Regions from separate parts of the Enterococcus massiliensis genome, predicted to be linked through region 2. Evidence: predicted binding sites of a transcription regulator. Region 2 holds the regulator's gene; the other holds the start of a gene.
The links. The regulator LexA, encoded in region 2, represses DNA repair genes until DNA is damaged. The targets are predictions, from matches to a motif close to CNAACANNTGTTNG.

Region 1: a site for LexA is predicted at 2,408-2,421, ahead of BN1875_RS11525 (Y-family DNA polymerase). Genes of this name have one in related genera too.

Annotation. Positions count from the first base shown of each region.
Region 1 covers NZ_CVRN01000007.1:876,403-884,007, forward strand. The annotation lists gene BN1875_RS11515 (DUF7916 family protein) at 1-654, shown strand, start outside; gene BN1875_RS11520 (hypothetical protein) at 699-1,055, opposite strand; gene BN1875_RS11525 (Y-family DNA polymerase) at 1,052-2,383, opposite strand; gene BN1875_RS11530 (baeRF6 domain-containing protein) at 2,570-3,691, shown strand; gene BN1875_RS11535 (cold-shock protein) at 4,001-4,201, shown strand; gene BN1875_RS11540 (hypothetical protein) at 4,330-4,629, shown strand; gene BN1875_RS11545 (helicase C-terminal domain-containing protein) at 4,787-7,555, shown strand.
Region 2 covers NZ_CVRN01000007.1:1,145,697-1,153,301, forward strand. The annotation lists gene BN1875_RS12750 (SDR family NAD(P)-dependent oxidoreductase) at 1-262, shown strand, start outside; gene BN1875_RS12755 (LapA family protein) at 272-637, shown strand; gene recJ (single-stranded-DNA-specific exonuclease RecJ) at 862-3,162, shown strand; gene BN1875_RS12765 (adenine phosphoribosyltransferase) at 3,175-3,687, shown strand; gene BN1875_RS12770 (hypothetical protein) at 3,762-3,977, opposite strand; gene lexA (transcriptional repressor LexA) at 4,099-4,728, opposite strand; gene BN1875_RS12780 (DUF896 family protein) at 4,857-5,099, shown strand; gene tkt (transketolase) at 5,181-7,175, shown strand; gene BN1875_RS12790 (glucosaminidase domain-containing protein) at 7,391-7,605, shown strand, end outside.

The DNA.
Region 1 (7,605 bases), 270 kb from region 2:
AATCCGATTCCTCGTTTGAAGGAATTGATTGGTCGACCAGTGGGAATCAATCTTGAACCAATCGCCGATACAACGGATATGCTGAGTGAAAAAATCTCAATCAGCCAAGGTCGAGCAGCATCAAAAGAAACAATTCAAAAAGCAGAAGAATTGGGGCTTGATTTTATTTGCTTCACTGGAAATCCGGGAACTGGTGTGACCAATGCGGAGATTGCTAAGGCAGTAAAAATTGCGAAAGCAAACTTTTCCGGTTTAGTTATTGCTGGTAAGATGCACAGTGCTGGTGCAGATGAACCAGTGGTCTCCAAAGAAGCGATTGAGGCTTATGCCGAAGCCGGGGCAGATATCTTACTTTTACCTTCTGTTGGTACAATCCAAGGCTTTTTAGAACAAGACCTTGTGGAAGCGGTTCGTTTTGCGAAAGCGCGTAATCTGTTAACGATGACTGCAATCGGAACCAGTCAGGAAAGCGCACGTCCGGAAACGTTACGACAAATGGCGATCATCAATAAAACCTGCGGGGTGGATATTCAACATATCGGTGATGCTGGGTATGGTGGCATGGCACCCACTGAAAATATTTTTGAAATGTCGGTAGCTATTCGGGGGATGCGTCATACGATCAATCGAGTTGCCCGTTCAATCAATCGATAGAAAAAAGAATCGTCCCACTGTCAGGGACGATTCTTTTTCTATATCTACGTCAGGTCACTCCACTTTTTTTGCTGATGAAAAGCGACATGACGAATTTCATCGTAATCAATTTTCTGATCTGCTAAGTAGATGCCTAATTCATCATATCCTTGTATTTTTCCAATAATATCCGCGGAGTACAATCCTTCCTCGTTGATTTCTTCTTTTTGAATTGCAATCATTCTTCCTTTGAGTCTGGCTTCATATAAAACATGATCAATCTCATTTTTTGTCATGACTTCTTTTGCCGGCCAGATAAAAGAACGTTCTTTTTTTTCCTGGGCAAGCTGATTGGTGTGTTCAGACAAATAAAAGCCTTGCCATTTTAATTTCTTGCGATCGTGGTATTCATGTAAACTCATAGGCCATCTAAACCTCCTGCTCCGCCAGCGTGTCCGCCAATCAGGTGGCTACGGGCAATACTTCTTGCGCCGTCTAATTTGCTAGTAGCATAGACGATCGCTGAAAATCCATATTTTTCACGGATTTTATCAATAATTTGATCCAAGCGTTCATTTGCGATACTTTGTTCGGGAAGTTCAAACAAATCAAGTTGTTTGTCGGCAGTAAATAATAAGTTTGAATAGCTGACTCCGACATGGCGAACCACCTGTCCAGAATAGTAAGTGCGAAAAATTTGTAGGCAATAATGAATTAACTTTTTCGTGCTGTCAGTAGCGGTGATTTTCATTTGATGGGAGAAACCATTTTCGTTGGCTCCTCGCGAAGTACCAATGTACAAGGAAACACATTGGGTCAAGCAATGGTGACGCCGCAAGCGGGCAGCTACTTGTTCAGCCATTTCCTTGACCACGATTTCGATTTCTTGCGGTTTAAAATAATCTCTTGGCAATACTTGACTGTTCCCATAGGATTTGTCTTTAGTTATCGGGGACGGTTCAGAAAGTAACGTTCGATCGACTCCGTTGGCGTGGTAATACAATTGTTCTCCTAGAATACCGAAATGGCAATGCAAAAAATCGGGGTCTGTATGCGCTAATTGATAGATCGTATCGATTCCTAATTGATACAAGCGCTTTTTCATGCGATTACCGATCCCCCAAAAATCCGTAATCTCCGGAATAGACCAAACTTTTTTTTCGACGTCTTCGTAGCACCATTGAGCGATAAAATTGGCATTGTGTTTTGATTCATTGTCAAGAGCCAGCTTAGCTAATAGGGGATTATCACCGATGCCTACTGAAAAAATCAAACCGAGTTCAGTCCTGGCTTCTTCCTGAATTCTTTCTGCTAATTTTTGTCTCTTTTCTTGTCGAGTCAAGGAATCATCAGGAATAAATAGTGTGAGGGAATGGGTGACATCCAGAATCGATTCATCAATGGAATAAATCAGCAAATCCTCATCTGCCACATAGCGGCGGAAAAGGGCGTTGAATTTTTTGTTTTCTTGGATGTATAGACTCATTCGCGGTGGCACTTTTTTTAAGTCTGGATGATTGGGCAAATTATCCGCTCGTGTGACATTAGTGATGCCTAAAATTCTTTTTGCTTCGGGAGAAGATGCTAAAATCAAGCTGTTGCCGGTGTTGTCTTCGCTACTCATCACTACCAACATAGTTTTTAGGGGATCCCATCCCCGCATGGCACATTCGACGGTGGCGTAAAAACTTTTAACATCGATAAACAAAATATCGCGAACGGGTTCTTGTGTGTAATCGATGGTTCTCATGTGCTTCACCTCTTCTTAATTATACGAACGTACGTTTGCTTTTGTAAAGCGAACAAAAGGTAAAGTTTGATTTTTTTGAAAGAAAGATAGTCAGAAAATGGTGTAAATCGTTTTTCTTTATGAATAGTTGTAAGCGTGTTACACTTTTATTGTAGAATTTAAAGCTATCCAAGGAGGGATCGTTACATGACAAAAATTGGGAAGAAATTATTGTCACAATTAACATCAGAAGGCGTAGAGGGACCCTTTGTCACCATTATGCTGAATACTCACGTGGGGCATCAAAACGTAGAAAAGGATCAAATCAAGTTGAAAAACTTTGCGAAAGAAGCAAAAAAACGGTTTGATAAAAAATATCCTGAAAAAGATTGGACGGTGTTCCAAAAAAATGTAGATGCGTTATTGGCGGATCAATCCTTTTGGCGTAGCGGCACGACCAGTGTGGCAATCATTCTTACCGAAAGTGACTGTTATATCCATCGTTTGAGTATTTCAGTTGATGATCAATACTATGTAGGCAATCTTCCTTACATTTTAGCTATCATCAAAAATGCTCAATTTAATTATACTTATTATTTACTGGGATTGAATCGTGATTCCATTAAGCTGTATTTTGTTGACAATAAAATTGTTAAAGAAGTGGAACTGCCAGAAGGGGCACCTGTGGATGTTCCCACGGCACTTGGCGATGAATTGACTGGTGGAAGCTTGAATTACAGCTCTCAAGGCAGTCGGAATGGCTCCAAAGAAGGCGTTGCTTATCATGGCGTAAATGCAAAAGATGAAGAAGTAGAAATTGACTGGGTAAATTATTATCAAGCAGTTGATACTTTCTTTAAAGATGAATTTAACAATGAAGAAAATTACCCGCTTTATCTTTATGCGTTGCCGGAAAATCAAACGATGTTCAAAAAATATGCGAAAACCCCTTATTATTGCAGTGATGCGGCTGTGTCGGCTTCTCCTGCACAACTTTCTATTCAAGAAATCAAGAATGGCGCAGAGCAGCTGACAGAAGCATTGGCGAAAAAGGAAATGGCTGAATATCAAAAATTGATGGATCGAAAATTTATCGATCAATTAGTCGATATCAAGTTAGCAGCTACAGAAGGGCGTATCTCTCATCTTTTCATCGCAACAGCCAATCTGGTAGATGGATTTGGAGAAGATGTCGATACGGAATATGATCGGCGCCAAGTATTGAATACGATGGCAGATGAAGTGGTGAAAAACGGCGGACAAGTATTTATTCTTGATCAAAAAGATGCACCGGATGAAAAAAGTCTCGTTGCGATTTTGCGCTATTGATTGCTGAATCCTTCATTTTTCAAGAAAGACTGATCTCTTGCCTGCTTTTCTTTGTGGGAAGCAGGTAGTTATTTTTTAATTAGTAGATTTATTAATAAAATTTCATTCGCTGAGACTGAAAAAGTTATTAAATAATTCATAATTTGCTAAAAAGATTAGCCAGAAACAAATTAGTGTGGTACAATACTTTATGTAGTATTTGTTACGGTAATTTATGGTAAGCTTGTTTCATTTTAAAACATCTTCCACATTTTCACCCGATACAAGTAATTGCAAATATGTGTATCAAACACAAGGAGGATTTTTATTATGCAAACAGGTACAGTAAAATGGTTCAACTCAGACAAAGGTTTTGGTTTCATCACTGCTGAAGACGGAAATGACGTATTCGTACATTTCTCAGCTATCCAAGGTGACGGCTTCAAAACTTTAGAAGAAGGTCAAGCAGTAACATTTGATGTTGAAGACGGTCAACGTGGCCCTCAAGCAACAAACGTTAACAAAGCTTAATTCTAATTATTGACTTGGAAAGTCTGGTGCTTTTGCATCAGGCTTTTTTTATACCCAAAAATCGTTTTGCCAGTATTCTTTACCAATTTTTTTAGATGGAGTAAACTAATAAAAAAGGAGGAACAAACATGGATTCATTAAATAAAGATCACCTTTATTCGCAGCAAGCGACGAAAGCGACGCAGATTTTATTCATCCTCACTAGCATTCTTGCACTTGTTTCAATTATTTTTGCCTTTGTACAAAATTTATGGTGGCTACTTTTATTAGTTGGGATCATGATTTTCTGGTTGGTAGTAAGTAGTGTGCGCAAAACGATTCCTGTTTTCGATTGGACAGAAAAAAAGTTACTTGTCGTGGACAATAAAAAATGGTTGCAGTTTAAGAAAGATTTTCCCAAACAAGTAGCAGCCAATGGAAAAAAATAAAAAGATGATGCCAGTCATCAAAAAGTAGAGGAGAAAGGTAAGTTGCTTTTTCCTCTTTTTTTATTCAAAAATGCAGGCATCTACTTGAAAAGCGCTGAAATGTCTTTGGGATTTGTAGTATAATGCAAAGGTATATGCAAGGAGGCTACCAGTCAAAATGAAGACGTACGCAATTGTAGATATAGAAACGACGGGGACAGATCCGAAAGTTGATCGGATCATTCAACTTGGCTGTGTGTTGATTCGAAATGGGCAAGTGATCCAGCGCTTTGCAACAGATGTCAATCCCGATCGTCTTATTCCGAAACAAATCGAAAATTTGACGCATATTAGCAATCAGCGGGTAAAAAAAGCCCCTTATTTTGAAGATATCGCTTTAACGATTTACAATTTATTGGCAGATACGGTTTTTGTCGCCCATAATATTTATTTTGATTACAATTTTTTGAATAAGGAATTGCAACGTTGCGGTGCGCCGGAATTGACGATCCCTGGAATCGATACGGTGGAGCTGGCACAAATATTTTTGCCAACAGAAATCAGTTTTCGTCTGGGAGATTTGGCGGAAAGTCTGGGCTTGAGCCATGAAAATCCTCATCAGGCAGATAGTGATGCGGAAGTTACCGGAGCATTATTTTTATATATTGAAGCGATGATTAAGCAACTGCCGGTCATCACAGTGGAGAAAATCGCCGCTTTGAGCAAACCTTTAGGCATGCAGACCAGCAACTATATTCGCTCATTAGCAAATGAAATGAAACGACACCCGAAACCATTGGACAGTCAACTGGAGGTGGTTAGCGGGATTGCTTTGCGCAAAAAAAGGCTTACTTACTTTGAGAAAAATTATTTTGCAGAGGATTATCCCAAAAAGAAAAAAGGCAAAGAACATCTTTTTGCCGGAAAGCTTGCCTTCAGAAAAGATCAGGCACGATTGATGAATTTGGTCTATCGGCATTTTACCGAGACACCGGACAACAAAAATCTGCTGATTGAAGCTGCTACCGGGATGGGAAAAACGATTGGTTATCTTTTGCCGCTGAATTATGTTGCCACACCGGAACAGCCAGCGATTATCAGTACCGTTTCACTTGTTTTGCAGGATCAATTGTTGAAAAAAGACATTCCACTATTGAATCAATTATTTCACCAACCCATCCAAGCAACGGTGATCAAAGGCAATCAGCATTACATCGATTTACAACGCTTTAAAGCGACATTGCAGCGGCCATTGCCGCAAAAACAATATGCACTGTATCAGTCGGCAGTCTTGGTTTGGTTAACTCAAACAACGACTGGAGATTTTGATGAACTAAATCTTATTAGTTTGAACCATCTGCTGTTTAAAGAAATTCACCATCGGGGAGTATCCCATCTGTCTGTCACAGATGAATTTTATGAACAGGATTTTTTACGTTATCTGCATCAACGGATGAAGGAGAGCAATTTTCTGATTGTAAATCATGCGCTGTTAGCGCAGGAAAGCTTGCGGGAGAACCCGTTGTTGCCCCGAAGCCCTTATTTAGTTATTGATGAAGCACATCATCTTCCAGATATTTGTGAGCGAGTTGCCAGCCAATCGGTTAATTTTGCGGTATTTCATCGAAAAGCTCAACAACTGTTGGAGCCTATCGGGTTGTTTGCTCGACTTGAAGAATTGTTGGAAGATCAGTCAGAGTGTTTGCGGTTGTTGGCTATTTATCAAGAGGAGATTCGTTTTTTGGTGGAAAGCCAGGAACTTTTTCTTGAAGCTTTGTCGGAACAAGTATCTTTTGAAAAAGAAACGATTATTACTGCAGATACGTTGCAGCAACTGTCTTTATCAGATGCCAAAAATATTCAGAAAATCCAATTGTATTATGAAGAAATCATCGAATTGCAGACGCAAATTACCGACTATCTTTTGCCAGACGAAAATAAGTGGTTGAAACGGGAGCAGTTTGTTTATACCGAATTGTTGGATTTATTTGAGGAGATGCAACAGCAGGCGATGGTGATGTCACGGTGGCTGGAAAATTGGCAGGAACGCTATATTCATTGGTTTGTTCCGGGAACGAAGGCGCCGGCTGGAATAATAAAAATCACCGATTTTGAAGCTTCCTTGTTACCTCAAACTACGTGGTATCAACGATATGATCGAATCATTTATGTTGGTGGAACGTTGAAAATCGCTGCTGATCGTTTGTATTTTCCTAAAAAAATGGGAATACCGGAAGCACCCTTAAAAATTTTGCCCTCGCCTTTTGATTATAAAGCGCAGGCTCGGATTTTTATTCCTTCAGAAGGAAGCTCGATTCCAGAACTTTCTTCCGAAGAATATGTGGATTATTTAGTTAAGACTTTGGAAAATCTTTTAAAAGATTTCAATAAGCCGGTGCTGGTATTGTTCACTTCCCACGAAATTTTGCAAAAAGTTTACGGTCGAATGCACTTGGCGTTTTTAACCAAAGGAAGGGAAATCTTTGCCCAAGGAATTGGTGGTAGCCGGGAAAAAATCTTGAAACGCTTCAGTCAATCAGATGCGGCAATTTTATTTGGTGCAGATAGTTTTTGGGAAGGAATCGACCTCCCAGGAGATACTTTGCAGCTGGTAATCGTGACCCGCTTGCCTTTTGAAAATCCTAAACGTCCAGAAGTTCAAGCTAAAAACGCCTTTTTACAGGAAAAAGGAATCAATCCTTTTTTTCAAGAAGCTATTCCAAAAGCGGCATTGAAATTGCGTCAAGGGTTGGGGCGATTGATTCGCTCCCAACAAGATCATGGGGTAATGATTTTATTGGATCGTCGACTGCTAACAACGAAATACGGGAAACGAATCCGGCAAGCACTACCGAAAGAAGCCGTGATCGCAGAGCTGCCGCTTTCAGAAATATCTTCAGAAATGTATAAATTTTTGGATAAATCCTCAGCAACGGATGAAAATTAGCGGTATGGAAACAAAAAAATCTGCTATAATGAATAACAACAATTTGTTGA
Region 2 (7,605 bases):
TAATATTCATGTAACAACTGTTAATCCTGGACCAATTCGAACTGAATTTTTTGACAAAGCAGATCCTTCAGGGGATTATCTTGCGACGGTCGATGCCTTTGTTTTAGATCCTCAAAAATTAGCGGCAACAATTGTCCGTAGCATGGAAAGACCAGTACGAGAAATCAATCGGCCTCGCATCATGGAAGTGGCAGCTCGATTTTATACGTTGTTCCCGACCATTGGTGATTATTTAGCAGGCGGGATTTTTAACCAAAAGTGAGGGAAATAGATGAAAAATCAATGGCGGGCAATTTTAGGCTTTATTTTGGTTTTGATCGTTGTTTTGTTTGCCGTATTTAATACAATGCCGGTGGCAATTAATTTTGGCTTTGGAAAAATCGAGGCACCGTTAATTTTGGTGATTCTTGGTTCGACGATTTTAGGTGCGATAATTCTTTTTCTTACTTCCACCAGTACGCTATGGCAACAACGAAAAACCATCAAAGAATTAAGCAAACAATTAACGGATTACCAAGAAAATTTTCAAGAAAAAGTACAGGCAGAAGTAGCAAAAGAAAAGCGAATCTGGCAAAATCAGCAAATGGATGCTACAGAAGCAGTTCCTGAAAAAGCGATTGATGAGCCTGAGGAATAAACAAATAGATTATAAGAAAATAATTCGAACAATAGATAGAAGAAGTTCCAAAACGTCGGACTTTTAGGACGAGTACGGATTGGAGCGAAGAATTCGCTATTGTTCGTTTTTTTGTTTTCAGGCTCTTTTTTGAGTATTCAATTTATTATAAAGAAGGAAAAGATATCTGTCTTCTTTTCATTTAAGAAAAGCTTTGCTATAATTATTTGGTTGGGAGTGATTACGTGAGAAACTCAAACTATCAATGGAATTTGCCTGTTGAACAAGAGGTTTCGACAGCGTTTAAAGAAGAATTAGATAAGTATGATTTAAGTCCCTTGATTGGTGATATATTGTGGAATCGAGGAATTCAGACCCCCGAAAAATTAGCAGGATTTTTACAGCCATCTATTCAGGACCTTTATGATCCTTTTTTACTTTATGAAATGGAAAAGGCTGTAGAACGGATTCAAGATGCAATCGTCAACGGGGAACGAATTTTAGTTTATGGGGACTATGATGCGGATGGCATCACTAGTACAACGATTATGAAGGAAACATTGGAGCTCTTGGGCGCTGATGTAGCCTACTATTTGCCGAATCGCTTTACAGATGGCTATGGTCCAAATTTAGCAGTGTATCAGCAACAGATTGACGCCGGTGTGCAGCTGATTGTTACAGTTGATAACGGGGTTTCTGGACATGAGGCGATTGCTTATGCCAATTCGCAAAAGGTAGATGTAATTGTCACAGACCATCACGAATTGCCTCAAGAACTGCCAAACGCTTTTGCAATCATTCATCCACGTCATCCTAATGGTGCGTATCCTTTCAAAGATTTAGCCGGTGTTGGAGTGGCCTTTAAAGTTGCAACGGCATTACTGGATGAAGTACCACTGGAATTTTTGGATTTAGCAGCAATTGGAACGATTGCTGACATGGTATCCTTGACAGATGAAAATCGTGCGTTGGTTTCTTTAGGTTTACAAGCAATGAAAGAGTCCGAGCGGCTTGGTTTACGAGAATTGTTGACAGTCAGTGGAGTAAAATCTTCAGAAATAACTGAAACCACGGTTGGTTTTTCAATTGGTCCCCGATTAAATGCGATTGGTCGTTTAGGAGATGCCAATCCGGCAGTACAACTGCTTTCGACTTTTGATGAGGATGAAGCTAAGCAGCTTGCAAAAAATCTTGACGACATTAACGAACAACGAAAAGGACTTGTAGAAACTATTACGCAAGAAGCGTTACAGTTGGTTGATTCTCAAAACGAGGTCCATGTAATTGCCCATTCTGGTTGGCATGAAGGGGTATTAGGAATTGTCGCAGGGAAAATACTTAAAAAAACCGGACGACCAACAATTATTCTAACCATCAAAGAGAATGGACAAGCCAAAGGATCCGGTCGCAGCAGTGATGCCTTGAATTTATTTCAGATGCTGGATGGCATGCGGGAAATGTTTGTTAATTTTGGCGGTCACCACGCCGCTGTCGGTTTGACTTTGGCATCGGAGAACCTTGCTCCTTTGCAAGAAAAAATCAATCAATACATTCGGCAAAAAGAAATTGATCTTTCGAAGGGAAGTTCTCTGACAATTGATGATCGACTGACATTAGCTGATGTCTCCCTCAAATTTATCGATACCTTGAATCGCTTGGCACCTTTTGGAACAGATAACCCCATTCCGCGATTTTTATTTCAAGATGTACACGCTCAAAATAAAAAAGCAATTGGGACAGCCGGTGATCATCTGAAAATGACGTTGACCTTTGATGAACAGCCGGGTTTAGATGTTATCGGTTTCGGTTTTGGAAAACAAATTCAAGAGTTTCAAGAAACATTCGATGCTGTAGGGCAGTTGTCGATCAATCAATGGAACGGCAACCGCAAGCCTCAGTTGATGCTAGAAGATTTTGCCAGTAACGGGCTGCAATTATTTGATTACCGGGCGAAAAAAACACAGCATCAACTAAGTGATACCACAAAATCATTATGTATCCATTTTGGTAAAAAAATTCCCGAACCATTAAATTCTTATCTCAGTGGAGAAAAATATCATTTCACAGAGCTAACAGATTTTCAGCTCAAAATTCGTGGTATCGAATATCAACAGTTAGTCATCATTGATTGTCCGACCGATGCGGACACTATCAAAGAAATCGTACAGCTTAGTGAAATCAAACGCGTTCTCTTTATCTGTTCCGCTCAAGATGAAGCCTATCTTGACGGCATTGGAACACGAGAACAATATGCTCGACTCTTTAAATTTATCAATACACAGGAACAAGTAGATGTACGTTATAAGTTGCCGGCAGTAGCAGATTATTTAAAAATCCCCGAAAAATTATTAATTTTCATGATTCAGGTGTTTTTTGATTTAGAATTTGTTACAATAAACGACGGCGTTTTGAAAAAAACGATGACCCCAGAGAAAAAAGATCTTGCGATAAGCAAGGTGTATCAGAAACGATTGAAAAAAATAAAAACAGAAGAATTTCTGCTGCTGAGTGATTTAACAACATTGAAGGCTTGGCTGACAGCGTAGGAGGAAACGCGAATGGATTTAAAAGATTATATTGCAAGTATCCCTGATTACCCATCAAAAGGAATTATCTTTCGGGATATTTCTCCCTTAATGGCAAATGGGGATGCATATCGGGAAGCGACAAAACAAATCGTGGACTATGCAAAAGAAAAAAGGATCGACATGGTGGTAGGTCCAGAAGCACGAGGATTTATCGTTGGCTGTCCGGTAGCATACGAATTAGGTGTTGGATTTGCTCCAGTCCGCAAAAAAGGCAAGCTGCCTCGTAAAACGATTGAAGTGTCTTATGATCTTGAATATGGTACGGATACACTGACTCTTCATGAAGATGCCATTCTGCCAGGGCAACGGGTATTGATTTGTGATGATTTGTTGGCGACCGGCGGAACAATCAAAGCAACAATTGATTTAGTAGAAAAATTGGGCGGCGTTGTTGTTGGCTGTGCCTTTTTGATCGAATTGATGGAGCTTCACGGACGAGATAAAATCACTGGGTACGATATGTTGACCTTAATGGAATATTAAAAAAGACGAGAATCTTTGCGGATTCTCGCCTTTTTTTGAAATCAGCACACCCAATCGAGTGTGCTGAAACAGATTTATTCATAATGATAAAATTCAGAATTATTGTGTGTAGAATAGTGGTAGTGGCGTTGACGTTCAGATTGACGGAATTTTTTATCATCCCAGAAGGTGAACCATAATAAGAACAAAGGGGCAAAAACTAACAGTGTCATTTCAATCCCAAAATTGTTAGCAACAAATCCCATCAGTAAACCTAAGATAATCAAAGCAATATTTCGAATACCTTTCATTTTCTCTCACCTCGTTTAATAATACGAACAAATGTTTGTGTCTTTATTATACGAATGTTTGTTCGGTTTGTAAAGAAAAAAATAGAAATCTTCATAATTACCTTGAAGATTTCTTCAGTGATTATATTAGAGAACGGTACAAGCCGACGACTAAGCCTAAAATTGTTACATTTGGTAAAATGATTGGTTCCATAAAATCATTTTCCGGTTGAAGACGAATGTGGTCTTTTTCTTTGAAAAATCGTTTACAGGTCGCTTCATTTTCATCTGTCATAGCGATTACGACGTCTCCATTGTTTGCAATGGCTTGTTTGCGTACAATTACCTGGTCACCATCAAGTATGCCGATATTCATCATACTTTCACCGCGAATCGTCAGCATGAACAAGCTGCCGGAATCATTGGCAAGATTAGGTGGCAGTGGAAAAAAGTCTGAAGCTTCTTCTACCGCTAAAATCGGTTCACCGGCGGTAACAACGCCTAAAAGAGGAATAGTATCAGGCTGAACGCCGATTTTTTCTAAACCTAAGGGAGTAAGCTCAATTGCGCGAGGTTTTGTTGGATCTCGCAGAATCAACCCTTTTTTTTCTAATCTAGATAAATGTCCGTGCACTGTTGAGGTCGAGGACAGGTTGACAGCTTCGCCAATTTCGCGAACGGTTGGGGGATAGCCTTTTTCAGTTACACGGGCATGAATGAATTTTAACACTTCGATTTGTCGACTTTCTGTGCGTTTCGCCACATCATGCACCCTCTTTCATTTTCTAAATTTAGTGTACCATAGCCATACCAATAAATCAAACAAACGTTCGCTTTTATTGTGGTTGTGTTTTTGACTGATTTTTTATAAGATAAGAGAGTAAAAAAGGAGGTAATCCAGTGCTGTCTAAAGAAAAATTAGCGCGTATCAATGTGTTGGCACGAAAAAAGAAAACAGGTGTGCTGACAGCTGAAGAAGAGAAGGAACAAATTCTTTTAAGAGAAGAATATTTAGAGTCATTTCGTTCGGGTATGCGGCATCATATTGAGGGGATGAAAGTAATCGATCCCGAAGGTAATGATGTTACACCGGAAAAATTAAAAGAAATTCAAAAAAAGAATGGTCTGCATGATCGTTCATAAAGGAATTGCAATTTGATGTGTAATCCTTTACAATGAGAGTATCAATAAAGGTAAAAAAAACCTAAATAGGAGGAAATAAAATTGTTTGATAAAGTTGATGAGTTAGGAGTCAATACCCTGCGGACGTTGAGTATTGAAGCCGTCCAAAAAGCGAATTCTGGACATCCGGGGTTACCGATGGGAGCAGCACCAATGGCGTACGCTCTTTGGACCAAACATTTAAAAATTAATCCAAAAACATCTAGAAATTGGGTAGACCGGGATCGTTTTGTATTGTCAGCAGGGCATGGTTCTGCATTGCTCTATAGCTTACTCCATTGTGCAGGCTACAATGTAACGATTGATGATTTGAAGGGATTCCGTCAATGGGACAGTAAAACACCCGGACATCCAGAAGTCAACCATACAGACGGTGTGGAAGCAACAACAGGGCCTCTAGGTCAAGGAATTGCTATGTCAGTTGGTATGGCAATGGCGGAAGCTCATTTAGCTGCGACCTATAATCGTGATAAATTTGCTATCATGGACCATTACACTTTTGCTCTTTGTGGAGATGGAGACTTGATGGAAGGCGTTTCTCAAGAAGCAAGTTCCATGGCTGGACACATGAAATTAGGGAAATTAATCGTTTTATACGATTCGAATGATATTTCTCTTGATGGTCCTACGTCAAAAGCATTCACTGAAAATGTTGGCCAACGATTTGAAGCCTATGGTTGGCAACATCTTTTAGTGAAAGACGGCAATGATTTAGAAGCAATTTCTAAAGCTATCGAAGAAGCGAAAGCAGAAACAGATAAACCAACATTGATTGAAGTTAAAACGGTGATTGGTTATGGTGCACCAAAAGAAGGAACTTCTTCTGTACATGGCGCACCAATCGGCGAAGATGGCATCAAGGCTGCTAAGGCGGTTTATGGTTGGGAATACCCAGATTTCACTGTTCCTGAAGAAGCAGCTGATCGCTTCAAAGAAACGATTGAAGTGCGTGGTGCAAAAGCAGAAGCAGAGTGGAACCAACAATTTGCTGCATATGAAAAAGCGTATCCAGAATTAGCTGCACAATTTAAACAAGCCTTTGCTGGTGAGCTTCCTGAAAACTGGGCAGAAGGATTGCCTGTTTATGAGGAAGGAACAAGTCAAGCGAGTCGTGTATCAAGCAAAGAAATGATTCAAGCCCTTTCCCAAGCTGTACCAAGTTTATGGGGCGGTTCCGCAGATCTATCTGCTTCCAACAATACAATGGTTGCAGCGGAAAAAGATTTTGAACCAGGACAATATGAAGGCCGCAATATTTGGTTTGGCGTTCGTGAATTTGCAATGGCGTCAGCCATGAATGGGATTCAATTACATGGGGGCACGCGGGTTTATGGAGGAACTTTCTTCGTATTTACAGATTATCTGCGTCCTGCAATCCGTTTAGCAGCTTTGCAAAAAGTACCGGTAACTTACGTTCTGACACATGATTCAGTTGCAGTAGGAGAAGATGGACCAACTCACGAACCAATCGAACAATTAGCCAGCGTTCGTTGCATGCCTAATGTGCAAGTTATTCGTCCAGCAGATGGGAACGAAACCCGTGCAGCATGGAAAATTGCGATGACCTCAACTGACGTACCAACGATTCTTGTTTTAAGCCGACAAAATCTGCCAGTCTTATCAGGAACAGCAAAAACAGCAGATGAGAATGTCGCAAAAGGCGGTTACGTGTTGTCTCCTCAAAAGGGTGAAAAGCCTGAAGGAATTCTAATCGCAACTGGTTCTGAAGTTGCTTTAGCAGTTGCGGCACAAGAAGAATTGGCAAAACAAGGAAAAGATGTTTCTGTTGTTTCTTTGCCAAGTTTTGAATTGTTTGACGCACAAACAGACAGCTACAAAGAATCCGTCTTACCAAAAGCAGTAACGAATCGGGTAGCGATTGAAGCAGCTGCACCATTTGGCTGGGAAAAATATGTTGGCTTTGATGGGAAAATCATCGCTATTGATCATTTTGGTGCATCCGCTCCAGGGAACAAGATTTTGACTGAATTTGGTTTCACTACGGAAAATGTGGTTGCTACCTACAATTCATTATAGAGCCAAAATATCTACGAAAAACTCCGGTTTCCCGGAGTTTTTTTATCGTGTTTTTAAAAGTTTTTTCTTTCGTTTCTTAAAATTATTTCGATGAGGTTAGTTTTATTAAATAAATATTACAGCAATTATTTTGTTTGTCGTTTTATCGGAAAAGTCGTATAATGAAAAAGTTAAGAAATGGGAAAGTTTTTTTAAAGACTTACGGAGGTTGTTCTATGAATCAGTATCAAACAAGAAGTCAACGACACCAGGCGAAAACCGCCATAACATTCAAAATAAATAAAAAATCGATTGCGACAGTTGTTGGAACGGGCTTGTTGGTAACCCCCAGCGTCCTAGCTTTGAATCCTGCAACCGCTAGTGCTGCCGAATATCAAACAACAAATGATGTGAATACGTTTATTGAGCAAATCGGCTGGTCAGCAGCAGA